Regions from separate parts of the Streptomyces sp. NPDC048277 genome, predicted to be linked through region 3. Evidence: riboswitches for the same ligand, from Rfam matches in the RefSeq annotation. Region 3 holds a riboswitch; each other region holds the start of a gene.

What was found. A riboswitch is a leader RNA that binds a small molecule or an ion and turns the genes downstream of it on or off. The one in region 3 is predicted to bind cyclic di-AMP.
Region 1: it holds a riboswitch for cyclic di-AMP, as region 3 does, so the genes downstream of both, AB0D85_RS00585 (transglycosylase SLT domain-containing protein) here and AB0D85_RS50645 (M23 family metallopeptidase) in region 3, are expected to answer to the same signal.
Region 2: it holds a riboswitch for cyclic di-AMP, as region 3 does, so the genes downstream of both, AB0D85_RS18190 (transglycosylase family protein) here and AB0D85_RS50645 (M23 family metallopeptidase) in region 3, are expected to answer to the same signal.
Region 4: it holds a riboswitch for cyclic di-AMP, as region 3 does, so the genes downstream of both, AB0D85_RS31135 (M23 family metallopeptidase) here and AB0D85_RS50645 (M23 family metallopeptidase) in region 3, are expected to answer to the same signal.

The regions. Positions count from the first base shown of each region.
Region 1 is NZ_JBEZLQ010000001.1:115,457-119,289, forward strand. It holds gene AB0D85_RS00570 (FAD-dependent oxidoreductase) at 1-16, shown strand, start outside; gene AB0D85_RS00575 (hypothetical protein) at 55-654, opposite strand; gene AB0D85_RS00580 (Cof-type HAD-IIB family hydrolase) at 801-1,607, shown strand; gene AB0D85_RS00585 (transglycosylase SLT domain-containing protein) at 1,701-2,183, opposite strand; cyclic di-AMP (ydaO/yuaA leader) riboswitch at 2,189-2,385, opposite strand; gene AB0D85_RS00590 (polyprenyl synthetase family protein) at 3,729-3,833, shown strand, end outside.
Region 2 is NZ_JBEZLQ010000007.1:229,641-233,473, reverse strand. It holds gene eno (phosphopyruvate hydratase) at 1-1,278, opposite strand, end outside; gene AB0D85_RS18190 (transglycosylase family protein) at 1,610-2,290, opposite strand; cyclic di-AMP (ydaO/yuaA leader) riboswitch at 2,294-2,494, opposite strand; gene AB0D85_RS18185 (transglycosylase family protein) at 2,678-3,685, opposite strand.
Region 3 is NZ_JBEZLQ010000052.1:20,846-24,678, forward strand. It holds gene AB0D85_RS50635 (PrsW family intramembrane metalloprotease) at 1-287, shown strand, start outside; gene AB0D85_RS50640 (aldo/keto reductase) at 392-1,354, opposite strand; gene AB0D85_RS50645 (M23 family metallopeptidase) at 1,431-2,465, opposite strand; cyclic di-AMP (ydaO/yuaA leader) riboswitch at 2,473-2,633, opposite strand; gene AB0D85_RS50650 (PP2C family protein-serine/threonine phosphatase) at 2,884-3,833, opposite strand, start outside.
Region 4 is NZ_JBEZLQ010000016.1:89,789-93,621, forward strand. It holds gene AB0D85_RS31130 (GntR family transcriptional regulator) at 248-943, opposite strand; gene AB0D85_RS31135 (M23 family metallopeptidase) at 1,142-1,897, opposite strand; cyclic di-AMP (ydaO/yuaA leader) riboswitch at 1,910-2,074, opposite strand; gene AB0D85_RS31140 (pitrilysin family protein) at 2,286-3,674, opposite strand; gene AB0D85_RS31145 (pitrilysin family protein) at 3,671-3,833, opposite strand, start outside.

The DNA.
Region 1 (3,833 bases), on a different contig from region 3:
AGCGGCCCACGCCTGACACAGAGGACCGGGCCGCCACCCGGCCCGCACATCCCCCTAGACCTCCTCGACCTCCTCGGCCGCCCGCTGCCAGGCCAGGAACTCCTCGATCAGCCCGGGCGGGTTGGCCGCCTCCGTGGCCTCCACCTCCCAGCCCGGGCAGTACATGTCGAAGACCACCACCGGCAGCGGCCGCCCGAGGACCTTCTCGATCCGATCCCCGGCATGCAGATCCCGGGCCAGCTGTATGCACGCGTCGGCGAAATGCAGCATCAACAGGTCGGTCCTGGCGTCCAGTTCGGCGTCGTCGCCGTCCCCGTCGAACCGGAGTCCGAGCCGCCCCGTCTCCTCGGCGTACAGCGCGCCGCCGACCGGGTCCTCGGGACAGTTGCCGAGCGTCTCGAAGCCGTCCAGGAGCCAGCACGCGTAGTTCCAGCGAGCCTCGCCCGGGTCCGCCAGGCGTCTTTCGGCCTCGTACTGGGTCTCCGTGTTGTAGCCGATCGCCACATACGGTCTGCGGTAGTCGTCGTCCACGCGCCAGATATGGAACGACAACGCATAGATCTGGGGCCGCAACTCCAGCGGGAACCGCTCCAGCACACCGGTCGCCGCCTCCAGCAGATGCGCCCGGAAGTCTCCCCGCACGTCCGTCACCACGCCCGCCCCCGTCGGATCGGTGCAACCAACTCACCGCAAACGTAACGCGCCCCACTGACAACACCCCCATCACCTAAGCGGCGGGCGCCACTTGAGGCCGAAACGCACTGTGAGTACCAGCGGCGTGCTGTCCGTATTCTCTGATCATGGTCGCACCCTCCCCGTACTCACTGATCGCCACCGACCTGGACGGCACGCTGCTGCGCGGCGACGACACGCTCTCGGAACGGTCGCTCGCCGCGCTCACGCGGGCCGGCCGGGCCGGCGCCCGGCACCTCGTGGTGACCGGCCGCCCCGCGCCGAGAGTGCGCCCGCTCCTCGACGACCTCGGCTGCACGGGACTCGCGGTCTGCGGCCAGGGCGCGCAGGTGTACGACGCCGGCGCGGACCGGCTGCTGTGGTCGGTCACCCTGGACCGGGAACTGGCGGAGACCGCGCTCGGCAAGATCGAGGCCGAGGTCGGCCAGGTGTACGCGGCGGTCGACCAGGACGGAGTCGACGGGCTCACGCTCATCGAGCCGGGCTATCTGATGCCCCACCCCACGCTGCCCGCGCTGCGCGTCGGCCGGCGTGACGACCTGTGGTGCGAGCCCATCAGCAAGGTGCTGCTGCGCCACCACACCCTGTCCGACGACGAACTGGCGACGACCGCGCGGTCGGTGGTGGGATCGCTGGCGACGGTCACCATGTCGGGGCCGGGGACGGTGGAGCTCCAGCCGTGCGGGGTGACCAAGGCGACCGGGCTCGCGCTGGCCGCCGACCATCTGGGGCTGAGCCCCGAACAGGCCGTCGCCTTCGGCGACATGCCCAACGACATTCCCATGTTCGAATGGGCGGGCTACGGGGTGGCGATGGCCAACGCCCACCCCGAACTCAAGGCCGTGGCCGACGAGATCACCTTGTCGAACGAGGACGACGGCATCGCCGTCGTCCTCGAAAGACTGTTTCCGTAAGGCCGTAAGGCCGTAAGGCCGTATGGCCATGACGCCGTGAAGCCGTGAAGCCATTCGCGGGCATTAAGCCGTCGAAGGCTCCTCAAACCTCGATCAGTACGCGCCGAAGACGTTGTCGATCGAGCCGTACCGGTGGGCGGCGTAGTTGCAGGCGGCGGTGATGTTCGCGACCGGGTCGTAGATGTCGTACGACGTGCCGGCAACGTGGTAGGCGTTGAACGTCGGGTTGATCACCTGGAGCAGGCCCTTGGACGGGATGCCCTTGGCCGCGTTGGAGTCCCAGAGGTTGATGGCCCGAGGGTTGCCGGACGACTCGCGTATCACGTTGCGGTGGATGCCGTTGTAGGAGCCGGGGATGCCCTTCTGGGCCATGATCGCGAGCGACTCGCGGATCCAGCCGTCGAGGTTGTTCGGGTACCCGGCGAGCGTCTTCGAGGGCGTCGTGGTGGAGGTGGCGGTGGTGGCGGCGGCGGTGGTCGCCCCGATGATCGGGAGGGCGAGCAGGGCGGCGCCGGTGCCGACGGCGGTGAGTGTGCGGGCGATGCGGGTGCGACGGGGCTGAGCGGCAGTAGGCATGGCGAAGTTCCTCTCCGTCGCCTGCGAGGTGAGCTGTCGGGTTCGGGCTCGGGGAGTGCCCGGCCGCACCGCCCGAGGGCGGGGCGACTTGACCCCTAGCCGTTCCGGAACGACGTCCGTGAGTGACGTCGGCCGCCCGGTCCGGCGACTTACCTGGTTCCCCCGCTCCTGCCGTACGAAATGAACTCGTCGATGGGTTACGACGGGCGGCGGCAGGATTCGGCGTCCGCCCGGTGAGCCGGAACGTATGCGAGAGCACATGTCCGGAACAAGTACCTGATTCCCGCAACACACCGATTGACCTTGATCTGAGGCATATGGGGCGCTTGATCCTTTGCGGTTGCCAAGCCTCAACTGGCCTACGGGAAAAGGGAAGGAAGGGTTGCCTTACGGGCTCTGCGGCTTTTGGGTGCGCGTGACCTACTTCACGAAACCGCAATCACGGCAAAATGGGACATGCCGGATTCATGAAATCCGTTTTTTGAAACTTCAACACAAAAATGCTCCGCCGTCATCCGGGTGAACCACCCCGCCTGGGGGTGCTGAAGGGGCCCGCGCCGCAGGCGACTTCACGGATTGCCCGAATTGTCGTTTTAGCGGAATTTCGGGCCCATCGGGCAAATCGACGAGCCTGATCGGGTGTGGGCCGGCAGTGGGTCCTGCTCGTCGAGCGCGGCCGGGAGGTCGATGTGCGGCATCGACTCGCGTCGACCAGGCGCCTGGGGGGCGGTGGTTCCAAGGGGCAAGGGGGTGCCGGGAGTTCCGGCGTGTGCGTGATCCTGGTCACGTGAGGGCGGAACTTCCTTTGTCGTGCGGGTCGTTGTCATGGCGGTCGCCGGTGGGGCGGGCCGTGGCGGCAGTCTGGGCGGCCCGGGCGTGAGGGCCGTGATCCGGAAGGAAGCGCAGGCACCCCAGGAGGCGGCGGCTCCGTCGGGTCAAGGGTGTGCCGCCGGTCGCTGGACGGCGGTGCTCCCGTCCGCCGGGCTCTCGTCACTCGGCGGGGGAGGGGGTGGGCCGGTGCGGCGAGGGTGCGGGCTCGTCCGGCAGTGGGTGCCACGCGCGCGTGAGGGCGAGGTTCCGTCGGTCAAGGGGATGTGGAGGTCGTCGTGTGCGGTCTCGTGAGGGAGGGATGTATTGATGGGTGTCGCGTGTCCCCGTCGGCGTCGGCGGGCGGCGGAGGAGGTACGTCCGGGCAGGTGACGCCGACCGGAGAAGGGGTGGTCGTCCGTGGGCGGGCGCTCCCTCGGGCGGTCCGCCGTCATGTGTGGCGGTGTGAGCGGTCCGCGGTGCGGTGTATGCCCTGGTTCGGGACACGGCTTATGTCGCGGTTCGGGACAACTGTCGTTACTTCCTGTTAAGTCAGTGGATGTCAGGTCGTATCGGCTGATCAAAAACATACCGGTCGTGATCCGATAGCGCCCAGGGTGTAACCGTGGGCGCTATCGGTGATCGAAACCTGACCGGATACGCTGACTTGAGTGATGGCAGCGACCTATCGACAAACCGTGTAACCGGCAGTGGACACCAGCAGACAGGAGACCCCTCGTGACCGTCGGGCCGTTCGGGCTGAGCGTGCGGGACCAGGCTCTGGAAGCCGATGTCCAGGCCGGATTGACGGCTGTCGAGGAAGGCTTGCTAGAAGCCACCAAA
Region 2 (3,833 bases), on a different contig from region 3:
GAAGCGCGGGAACGCGCTGCGGCCGGCGTACACCGCCGCGTCGTCGAGGATCTCCTCGATGCGCAGCAGCTGGTTGTACTTGGCGACGCGCTCGGAGCGGGCCGGGGCGCCGGTCTTGATCTGGCCGCAGTTGGTGGCGACGGCGAGGTCGGCGATGGTGACGTCCTCGGTCTCGCCGGAGCGGTGGGACATCATGCACTTGAAGCCGTTGCGCTGGGCGAGCTCGACGGCGTCCAGGGTCTCGGTCAGGGAGCCGATCTGGTTCACCTTCACGAGCAGGGCGTTGGCGGTGCCCTCCTCGATGCCGCGGGCGAGGCGCTCCGGGTTGGTGACGAACAGGTCGTCGCCGACGAGCTGGACCTTGTCGCCGAGCTTGTCGGTGATGACCTTCCAGCCGGCCCAGTCGTCCTCGAACAGCGGGTCCTCGATGGAGACCAGCGGGTACGCGGCGACGAGCTCCTCGTAGTACTCGGTCATCTCGGCGGCCGAGCGGGACTTGCCCTCGAACTCGTACTTGCCGTCCTTGTAGAACTCGGACGCGGCGACGTCGAGCGCGAGCGCGATCTGCTCACCCGGGACGTAACCGGCCTGCTTCACGGCCTCCAGGATGAGGTCGAGCGCGGCGCGGTTGGACTCCAGGTTCGGGGCGAAGCCGCCCTCGTCACCGAGGCCGGTGGACAGGCCCTTGGCCTTCAGGACCTTCTTGAGGGTGTGGTAGACCTCGGCACCCCAGCGCAGCGCCTCGGAGAAGGACTCCGCGCCGATCGGGGCGATCATGAACTCCTGGATGTCGACGTTGGAGTCCGCGTGCGAGCCGCCGTTGAGGATGTTCATCATCGGAACGGGCAGCAGGTGCGCGTTCGGGCCACCGAGGTAGCGGAACAGCGGCAGGTCGGACGCCTCGGAGGCGGCGTGCGCGACGGCGAGGGAGACACCGAGGATGGCGTTGGCGCCCAGCGAGCCCTTGTTGTCGGTGGCGTCCAGGTCGAACATGGCCTGGTCGATCAGGCGCTGCTCGGTGGCGTCGTAGCCGACCAGCTCCGGGCCGATCTGCTCGATCACGGCGAGGACGGCCTTCTCGACGCCCTTGCCCAGGTAGCGGTTGGGGTCACCGTCACGGAGCTCGATGGCCTCGAAGGCGCCGGTGGAGGCGCCGGACGGAACGGCGGCACGACCCGTGCTGCCGTCGTCGAGGCCGACCTCGACCTCGACCGTGGGGTTGCCTCGGGAGTCCAGGATTTCCCGGGCTACGACGACGTCGATGGACGGCACGAGCATCTCCTTCTTGGGATGTGACGCTGGTCGTGCGGGGCGCACGTGAGCCTTGTCGGCCCTTGCTCAGCCTTGCGACTAGAGCCTAACCGTCCCGGGGCCGTCGGCCGTCGACCGACCGTCCCGTGGACAAGGACTGACGGTATCTATTGTTCACGCTCGGAACAAAGGGGGGCCGGATGAAGAACGGGAGAAGAACGGGCCAAAGAGAAACCCCGCTCCGGTGCGTACGGGGGAAAACGCACCGGAGCGGGGGTCTGTGGGGGACGGGGGTGACCCTCACGCGGTCTCCACTATGGGGACCACGGCTGTGTGGGGGCTGTGGTTCAGCTGAGTCTTACTTCAGGTGCAGCTGCTGGCCCGGGTAGATGAAGTCGGCATCGGCGACGATGTCCTTGTTCAGCTTGAACAGCGCCTGCCAGCCGCCCTTGACCTTGTGCTTCTCGGCGATCGAGCTGAGGGTGTCACCCTTGACGACCTTGTACTCGCCGTCGCCCTTCTTGACCTTCTTGCCGGTCGGGGTGGTGACGGTCTTCTTGGCGGCCGGACGCTCGGCGGAGCGGGAGGCGGCCTGGGTGTCGGCCGAGCGGGTACCGGTGCTGCTGCTCGACGAGCCGGCGGAGCTGGAGCCGCTGCCGGTGTAGGCGGCGCCGGACAGGCCCGTGCCGCAGACCGGCCAGGCACCCTTGCCCTGCGCGGCGAGGACCTTCTCGGCTATCTGGATCTGCTGCGCCTTGGTGGCCTGGTTGGCCTGCGGGGCGTAGGCGGTGCCGCCGTACGCGGCCCAGGTGGAGGCGGAGAACTGGAGACCGCCGTAGTAGCCGTTGCCGGTATTGATGGACCAGTTGCCGCCGGACTCGCACTTGGCGACCGTGTCCCACTCGGAGGCGGTGGCGGCGGAGGCGCTGCCGGCCGCCATGAGCGGGGCGGCGACGGCGACACCGGTGACACCGGCGACAGCGATGGCGCGGACGGCCTTGGACGGACGACGGTGCTTGCCCTTGCCGGAGAACAGCATGGAGGATCCCCTCACCGACGCCTGCGAGGTGAGCTGTCGGGTTCGGGCCGGTTGAGTTGCCCGGCCGCACACCTGTCCATCGGTGCGCGGCTTCACCCCAAGCCGGTTCCGGCGGCCTTTCGGCCGTGAGGCCCCTGAGGGCTCAACTACCGGACCCGGCACTTACCTTGGGTCCCCCGCTCCTGCCTACGGCGCATGACGCGACGACTGTTCCCGGGTGGCCGCTGGCAGGACTCGGCGTTGCGACGGCCGGGGCTCGCGGTGACGAGCGGCCTCGACCGTAAACAGGCGATCCGGTGAATTTCAAAGATGATCAGGGCTTCTGAGACTCATCCCACACTTTCACCAAACCGGACATTTGGCTTTCAAGTGGGGCACCAACTCCCGCTACTTTTCGCCCGATTCGCTGCCGAGTTTCAGGGTCTGACCGGGGGTGATGTTGTTCGGGTCGGTACCGATGTCCGCCTTGTTCGCGGCATAGAGCGCACGCCATCCGCCGTCGAGGCCAAGGGAGTCGGCGATGGAGGCGAGGGTGTCACCGTCCCGGACGGTGTAGGTGCCGGCATCCCGGGAGGCGTGACGGCCGGAGGATGCGGCACTCTGACCGTTTGTCACGCTTTCGTCCGCCGAGCCGCCGCGGTGCTTGCCACCGCTGGTGACGGCACCCGTGTCGACCAGACTCCAAGAACCCTCGGCCTGGCCGGAATTATCCGAGTTGTCGGTTTCGGGTACGACGGGACTCTCACCGGCCTTCGAGGCGCCGGAGTCGGAAGATCCCGACTTATCCGTCTTGGCGGATTTGCTGGGAGTGTCCGCCTTGGAGTCGGTGCTCGCGCTCGCGCTGGGGGCGGGAGTGGCGGAACTGTCCCCGGAGTCCGCGGCGCCCGAGGAGGAGCCGGAATCAGAGGCGGAGGACGAAGAGGACGAATTCGAGAGCCCTGAAGACGAGTCCGACGAGTCGGAGGAACCGGATGAATCATCCGATCCGTCGACGCCCGTGTCGACGTTCACCGAGGCGTCGTCCGACGAGAGCCCGGCGAGCAGGGCGCAGGTCCGCCAGGGCTTGGTGCCCTGGTCGGCGAGGATCTTCTCGGCGACCGAGATCTGCTGCGAACGGCTCGCCTGGTCGGGCGTGGTGGCGAACTCCGAGCCGCCGTACTTGTCCCAGTCCTGCTGGGACATCTGTAGACCGCCGTAGTAGCCGTTGCCGGTGTCGGCGCTCCAGGAGCCGCCACTCTCACAGTTGGCCACCTTGTCCCACGTGGTGCCGTCGGCCGCGTTGGCGCTCGCCGCGCCGAGCAGCGGGATGGCGATGGCCGAGCCGGTCACGCCGGCCGCGACGAGGAGGGCCGGAGCCTGGCGGGGGCGACGATGACGGCCGTTCCCGGAGAGCATGCGGAAACCTTTCGAGCGACAGCGATGACCGGTGCGGCGGGTCCCGCAGGGCCCCGCACTGATGGGTGAACGTATAGGCAGACGATCACTTGTCACAAGTTAATGCCGCGCAGATCACGTGAAGATCACAGACTTGAGTGCTGGTCAC
Region 3 (3,833 bases):
GGAAGGCGGTCGCCGAGTACGAGGCGTACGCGACGACCCTCGCGCTGCTACGGCGCCGGGGGCAGCGGGGGCGGGCGGGGGCCGACTTCGTGGTGCGCGAGCGGGAGCTCCTGACGGAGCTGTGGGGCCGGCGGGAGATCGTGCGGCCGGCACTGGAGTACGCGGCGCGGACGGCTGCGCCGGGCGGATGGCCGGGGTACGTCGGCCACCCGCCGTCGGCCTATGGGGCGCCGGGGTGGTACGGGGCGGCGGCGCCGTATCCCTCGTACAACCCGTACCGGACGTAGGCGTCGGCGTCGGGGGCTACGGAGGGTTCGGCACCGCCGGGATACGCCGTGGCGGCCGAGCACCGTTGCGGCCGAAATGAAGTGAGCGGAGGGGCCAGGGGCCGTCAGGCGGACGCTGCCGTCAGGCGGGCCAGTTCCTGTTCCGTCAGGGTCAGGTCCGCCACTCCCAGCAGGGGCGGGAGCTGGTCGAGTGTGCGGGCCGAGGCGATGGGGGCCGTGATGGTCGGCTGGGCTGCCAGCCAGGCCAGGGCGACCGTCGGGATCGGGGCCGTGTGGGCCTCGGCGATCTCGTCCAGGGCCGCGAGGACCTTCTGGCCGCGCTCGGACTCCAGGTACTGGGCGGCACGGCCCGCCCGCGCGCTGTCGACCGTCGTACCGGGGCGGTACTTGCCCGTGAGGAAGCCTGCCGCCAGGGAGAAGTACGGGACCGCCGCGAGGCCGGTGCGGGAGGCCAGGTCCTGGAGGGGGCCCTCGTAGGTGTCCCGGGAGACCAGGTTGTAGTGGGGCTGGAGGGCGACGTACCGGGCGAGGCCCTCGCGGTCGGAGAACTCCAGGGACTCCTGGAGCCGCTCCGGCGTGACGTTGGACGCGGCGATGTGCCGGACCTTGCCCGCCCGCACCAGCTCGTCGAGCGCGCCGATGATCTCCTCGACCGGGACCTCGGGCTGGTCGAAGTGCGTGTAGTAGAGGTCGATGTGGTCGGTGCCCAGGCGGCGCAGGGACGCGTCGGCGGCGGCCTTGATGTTGGCGCCCGACAGGCCCGGGTACTCGGGGTGCTGGCTGACCTTCGTCGCGATGACGACGTCGTCGCGGTTGCCGCGCGCCTTGACCCACTTGCCGATGATCGTCTCGGACTCGCCGCCCTTGTTGCCCTCGATCCACGCCGTGTAGGAGTCGGCGGTGTCGACGAAGTTGCCGCCCGCGGCCGTGTAGGCGTCGAGGACGGCGAAGGAGGTGGCCTCGTCGGCGGTCCAGCCGAAGACGTTGCCACCGAGGGCGAGCGGGAAGACCTCCAGGTCGGAGGCGCCGAGCTTACGGAGGGAAGGGGAAGCGGAAGAAGCAGTCATGCTTCACTTCAACACGCGTCCCCAGGCGCCCCATACCGGCGCAACACGAAGTTCTTGTAAAGCGCGGCGGTCCGGATCAGGGGTTGAGGCCCTTGCCGCGCAGCCAGGTCATCGGGTCGATGGCGGTGGCCTGGCCGTTGGGGTGGACCTCCAGGTGGAGGTGCGGCCCGGTGACGTTGCCGGTGGCGCCCACGCGGCCGATCACGTCGCCGGTGGAGACCTTCTGGCCGACCGAGACGCCGATCGAGGACTGGTGGCAGAACCACAGCTCGGTGCCGTCGTCGAGGGTGATGATCGTGCGGTACCCGTACGACCCGGCCCAGCCGGCCTCGGTGACGGTGCCGCTGTGGACGGCCTTGATGAGCGTGCCGGTGGGGGCCGCGAAGTCGAGGCCGGTGTGGTAGCCGGAGGACCACATGGAGCCGGCCTGGCCGAAGGTGCCGGTGATCGTGTACGAGACGACCGGCAGCGTGTACTGCTTGGCCAGCGCGGCGAGCCGGTCCCGCTCGGTCTTCGCCTTGGCGGCGGCCTCCGCCTTCTCCTTGGCGTCGGAGGCCTTGGCGGCGGCGGCCTTCTCGGCCTTGGCCTCCGCGGCGGCGACGGCCTGGTCGGCGGCGGCCACGGCCTTGGCGGCGGCCTTGCTGTCGACCTGGCCCTGCTGCCGCTCGGCCTGGGCGATGATCCGGTTGCGCAGCGCCTCACCGGCGTCGGACGAGGAGGAGTCCGCGTCGGTGGCGTTCGTCCTGGTGACGCTGCTGAGCGCGGTCTGGGTGGCCTGGTGGCCGCCGCCCTCACCGAGCAGGGAGTCGACGGAGGGCAGGTCGGGAATGGAGATGGAGACCGGCGGCTTGCCGGTGTTGGCGCTGGCCATGCCGCCCGCGCCGACGGCGGCTATGACGCCGACGCCGAGAACCGTGGAGCTGCGGGCGAGTCCGCCGCCCTTCTGCCTGGCGACCCGGTGCCGGCCGCGTTCCGGGGCGAGGGACTCCTCGGTGGGGTTCCACTCCTCCCAGGGGCCCTCGTCGGTGCGGTAGCTGCCGTAGCCGAAGGTGTCGGGTTGACGCTGGCTGGGCACGAACGGGGCTGTGGGGGCAGGCCGGTTGGACGCCACGCGGGCGCACTCCTTTCCTTCCGCCGCCTACCGGGTTAGCTGACGGGTTCGGAGCAGGAAGGTCTCCTACGCGCGTATACCGGCCGTTTCCTACCCGGCGGTAGCCGTGCGATTCACCCCAAGGTGGTGGTTCCCCGGTTCCCTTGCGGGATTCGGCGCGTGCGCACGGAGCCGTCGCGGGTGACGGCTGGGACGACCGCGCTGCGTTATCGAACGTTAATAGACCCAGCCGTCAGATTCCAAGCCGTTCACCTTGATCATTAAGCTTCCACAGCATGGACTTTCCAGCCGTGACGGGTGAAAAACGGGCGAGTTGACCAGGCCTTCTGTTCGCATCAGGAGTCACCCGGGTTTTGATGGTGACTCAAATGTTACGCGGAGGGCGGTCGTCCGGGCACCCTGTGTCACCCCACCGCGTTCACGGTCGCCGTACGGCGAGCAGCGCCATGTCGTCCGTCATGCCGCCGCCGGTGTGCCGGCGCACCTCGGCGGCGAGCCGGGCCAGCAGGGCGCCGGGGGAGGTGCCGGTACGGCCGGTCAGCCGCCGTTCGGGGTCGTAGAACCGGCCGTGCGCGTCCCGCGCCTCGGAGAGGCCGTCGGTGTACAGCAGCAGCGTGGCCCCGCTCGGGAACGTGTGCTCCGTGGCGCGGTCGGGCCACGCCCCCAGCCCGGCCATCCCGAGCGGCAGCGCGGCCCCGGGCGCCCGCACCGGGCTCACCCGGCCGTCGCCGTACAGCAGCAGGGGCGGCGGATGACCGCGGTTGACCACCCGTATCGTGCCGTCGCCCTGCGGGGGTTCGGCGAGTTCGGCGAGCACGGCGGTGGCGAACCCCTCGTCGGCCTCGACCCCGCCGCGCCGGACGCTCTCACGGGTCAGCGCCCGCTCCAGCCGCCCCGCGACCGCCTCCAGCGTGGCCTCCTGCTCGGCGGCCTCCCGGAACGCGCCGATGACCACGGCGACGGCGGCGACCGCGCCCATGCCCTTGCCGCGGACGTCGCCGACGACCAGTCGTACGCCGTACGGGGTGTCCTGGACCGCGTACAGGTCGCCGCCGATGAAGGTGCCCTCCTGGGCCGCCTCGTAGCGGGCGGCGATCTCGAAGCCGCCGATCCGCTCGGCGGGTTCGGGCAGTACGGCCCGCTGGGCGGCCTCGGCGATCTCGTGGGCGGAAGCGAGGCGCAGGTCGCCGATGCGGACGATCCGGTTGATGCCGGCGGCGAGGACGGCGACGGTGGCCACGGTGAGGATCTCGGTGACGCCGTCGGCGTCGAGGTGGGAGCCGAAGCGGGCGTGCACGGTGTAGGTGGCGAGGACGGACGCCAGGCCGGTGAGGACGGTGGTGCGCAGGGAGGAGAGGGGCGCGGCGA
Region 4 (3,833 bases), on a different contig from region 3:
TCCGGGACTCTCCGGGCCGACGCGCGTGCCGCGTTTTTCCGACGGCCACCCATGGCTTTACCGCAGCCGCGCACCAGACCGCACGAAATCCCCGCATCCGACTCCGCGAAGACCCGCCGCCCGCCTTTGCAACGCGTTTGCGGCGGGCACACCCCGGACGCGCAACCGCCAATTCCCGGCGCGCGTGAATTCGGGCAGCAGAAATACCGCTCCACCGAATAACACCTCTTTGTATACGGCGCGCGTGTTAATGCCGCAGGCCCGACATGTTTACGGGGTGTTGCGAAGTCCTCACACCGTTCGCCCGGTCCGTACCGCCGGAGAAGCGCAGCCGGTGCACGGCCGTCGAGCGCTCGGTGTGCAGCGCGGTGATCGCCCGCGCGCGCTCGCCGTCGCCGCGCGTGACCGCGTCCACGATGGCGCCGTGCTCGGCCCAGGAGTCCACGGGACTGGCGGGCGCCTCGACGGTGTACATCCAGGCGATCTTGTGCCGCAGCTGGGTGAGCGTCGAGGTCAGGGCATGGCTGCCGGAGGCCTGGGCGAGCGTCTCGTGGAACCAGCCGCCCAGCGAGCGCAGATCCTCGCTGTTGCCCCTCCTGGCCCGTTCCTGGCCCAGCCGGACGAGCCCGCGCAGCACCTTGAGGTGGGCCTCGGTGCGGCGCTGGGCGGCCCGGGCGGCGCCGAGCGGCTCCAGGAGCATCCGCATCTCCAGCAGGTCGGCGGCCTCCTGCTCGGTCGGCTCGGCGACGCACGCGCCCGCGTGCCGACGCGTCACCACGAACCCCTCGGCCTCCAGGGTGCGCAGGGCCTCGCGGACGGGGACGCGCGAGACGCCGTAGCGGCGGGCCAGGAGTTCCTCGGTGAGCCGGCTGCCGCGCTCGTAGACACCCGCGACGATGTCGTCCCGGATCGCCGTGCATACCGAGTGCGCCGGAATACGCATGTCCGACCTCCGCCTTAATCCCCGTGAAACGCCGCCCAGTGGCGTCCCGTTCCGTGACTCTATTGCAATGGGCGGGAATTTCCGACGGCGGGCCGGAATCCAGGGATATATTTTGGACACCGGGGGCACGAAAACGGCGAAAGCCCCGGCTCGGAGGCCGGGGCTTCGAAGGATCTCGCGGTGCTCACACCATCCGCGTCAGACGTTCACGCCGTGCTTGCGGAGGTAGGCGACCGGGTCGACGTCGGAGCCGTACTCCGCCGTGGTCCGGGCCTCGAAGTGGAGGTGCGGGCCGGTCGTGTTGCCGGTCGCGCCGGAGAGGCCGATCTGCTGGCCCGGGGTGACCTTCTGGCCCACCGAGACGCCGATGGACGACAGGTGGCCGTACTGGGTGTACATGCCGTCGGCCATCTTGATGACGATCTCGTTGCCGTACGCCCCGCCCCAGCCGGTGGAGACGACCGTGCCGGTGCCGACGGCGTGTACGACCGTGCCGCTGGCGGCGTGGAAGTCGATGCCGGTGTGGGTGCCGGAGGACCACAGGGAGCCGCCGGTCTTGTAGCCGGTGGAGACGTACGAGTCGGAGATCGGCGCCACGAAGGCGTTGAGACGCTTGCGCTCGGCCTCACGGGCGGCGCGTGCCTTGGCCTCGCGCTCCTTCGCGACCGCTGCCGCGGCCTTCTTGCGGGCGGCCTCCTCGGCCGCCTTGCGCTCGGCGGCGGCCTGCTGGGCCGCGGCCTGGGCGTCGATCTGCTCGGCGACCGTGTCGCTGACCGTGATGACCGGGGTGAGACCGGTCTGCTCCACGGAGTTCTCGGCGGCGAGTGCCGGAGCGGCGGAGACGGTGCCGATGACACCGGTGGTGGTGAGGGCCGCGATACCGGCGGCCTGCGCGGTGGTGCGCTTCACCCGGCCGGGACGACGGTGCTTCCCGGAGGCGCACATGAACGCCATGTAGAGGCTGGTCCTTTCCTTCCCTCTCGCCTACCGGGTTAGCTGACGGGTTCGGAGCAGGAAGGTCTCCTACAGGCCCCCTCGCGACACGCGCGGGCGCCCGATTCACCCCAGGGACTGCGATGGGTCCCCGGCTCCCCTGGCTCGCGCCGTACGGGGACTCGGCGATGGCTGTCCGGTGCCGCGGGCGCGGCGCACTGCCTGACGGACAGCCTGGGAGAACCTACGAGGGCGTGCTTTCAATGCCCAAACGGATCGCGGTTTTTGTAGCGCATCCCACAGGGCAGAAAGGCAACCTCCGCCCCAATTCGGACATTCGAGAGCCCTGGTGGCCGACGGCCACCAGGGCTCCGCACACGCGCGTGGAGCCGCGTGTACCTACAGGGGGCTACTCCGCCGCGACGACCGTGACTTCGCCGATCCCGAGGGCCTCGACGGGCTCCTTGATCTGCGCCGCGTCACCGACGAGGACGGTCACCAGGCGGTCCACCGGGAAGGCGTTCACGACCGCCGCGGTGGCCTCCACCGTGCCCGTATTGGCGAGTTGCCGGTAGAGCGTGGCCTGGAAGTCGTCGGGCAGGTGCTGCTCGACCTGGTCGGCCAGGGTGCCGGCGACGGCCGCCGCCGTCTCGTACTTGAGCGGCGCCACGCCGACGAGGTTCTGCACGGCGACATCGCGCTCGGCGTCCGTGAGGCCCTCGGCGGCGAGCGTGCGCAGCACCGTCCACAGGTCCAGCAGGGCGGGGCCGGTGTTCGGGGTGTCCACGGAACCGCTGATGGCGAGCATCGAGGCGCCGGTGCCGTCGGGGGCGGACCGCAGGACCTGCCCGAAGGAGCGGACGCCGTAGGTGTAGCCCTTCTCCTCGCGCAGGACCCTGTCCAGGCGGGAGGTGAGGGTGCCGCCCAGGCAGTAGGTGCCGAGCACCTGGGCCGGCCAGACGCGGTCGTGCCGGTCTGGGCCGACGCGGCCGATGAGGAGCTGCGTCTGGACGGCTCCGGGACGGTCCACGATGACGACACGGCCGGTGTCGTCGGCGCTGACCGGCGGGACCGGCCGGGGCTGCGCGGTGGAGCCGCTCCAGGCGCCCAGGGTCTCGCCGAGCAGTTCGTCCAGGTCGATGCCGGTCAGGTCGCCGACGACGACCGCGGTGCCCGTGGCCGGGCGTACGTGCCGGTCGTAGAAGGCGCGTACGGCGGCCGCGTCGATCTTCTCGACCGTGTCCTCGGTGCCCTGGCGCGGCCGGGACATCCGCACGGTCGCCGGGAACAGCTGCCTGTAGAGCTCCTTGGCGGCCCGGCGGCTGGGGTTGGCCAGCTCGTGCGGGATCTCGTCGAGGCGGTTGCGGACCAGCCGCTCGACCTCGCTGTCGGCGAACGCGGGCGCCCTGAGGGCGTCGGACAGCAGTCCGAGGCCCTTGGCGAGGCGGGAGGCCGGGACCTCCAGGCTGATGCGGACACCGGGGTGGTCGGCGTGCGCGTCGAGGGTGGCGCCGGCCCGCTCCAGCTCGGCGGCGAACTCCTCGGCGGAGTGCTTGTCGGTGCCCTCGGAGAAGGCGCGCGCCATGATGGTGGCGACGCCGTCGAGGCCCGCCGGTTCGGCGTCCAGGGGTGCGTCCAGGAGCACCTCCACGGCGACGACCTGCTGGCCGGGGCGGTGGCAGCGCAGCACGGTCAGGCCGTTGTCCAGCGTGCCGCGCTCGGGGGCCGGGAAGGCCCAGGGCCTGGCGTCGCCCGGCTGCGGCTGCGGATGGAAGTCCATGGTGGCGAGTTCGGTCACTTGGCCGTCTCCTCGTTCTCGTTGCCGGCCTCTACGGTCGCTTCCTGTTCCGGGTCCTCACCGCGCCCCGCCTCCTGGGTGTGCTCCGCGGACTCCGCGGACAGCGGCTCGTAGACGAGCACCGCGCGGTTGTCGGGGCGCAGTCGGGCCTTGGCGACC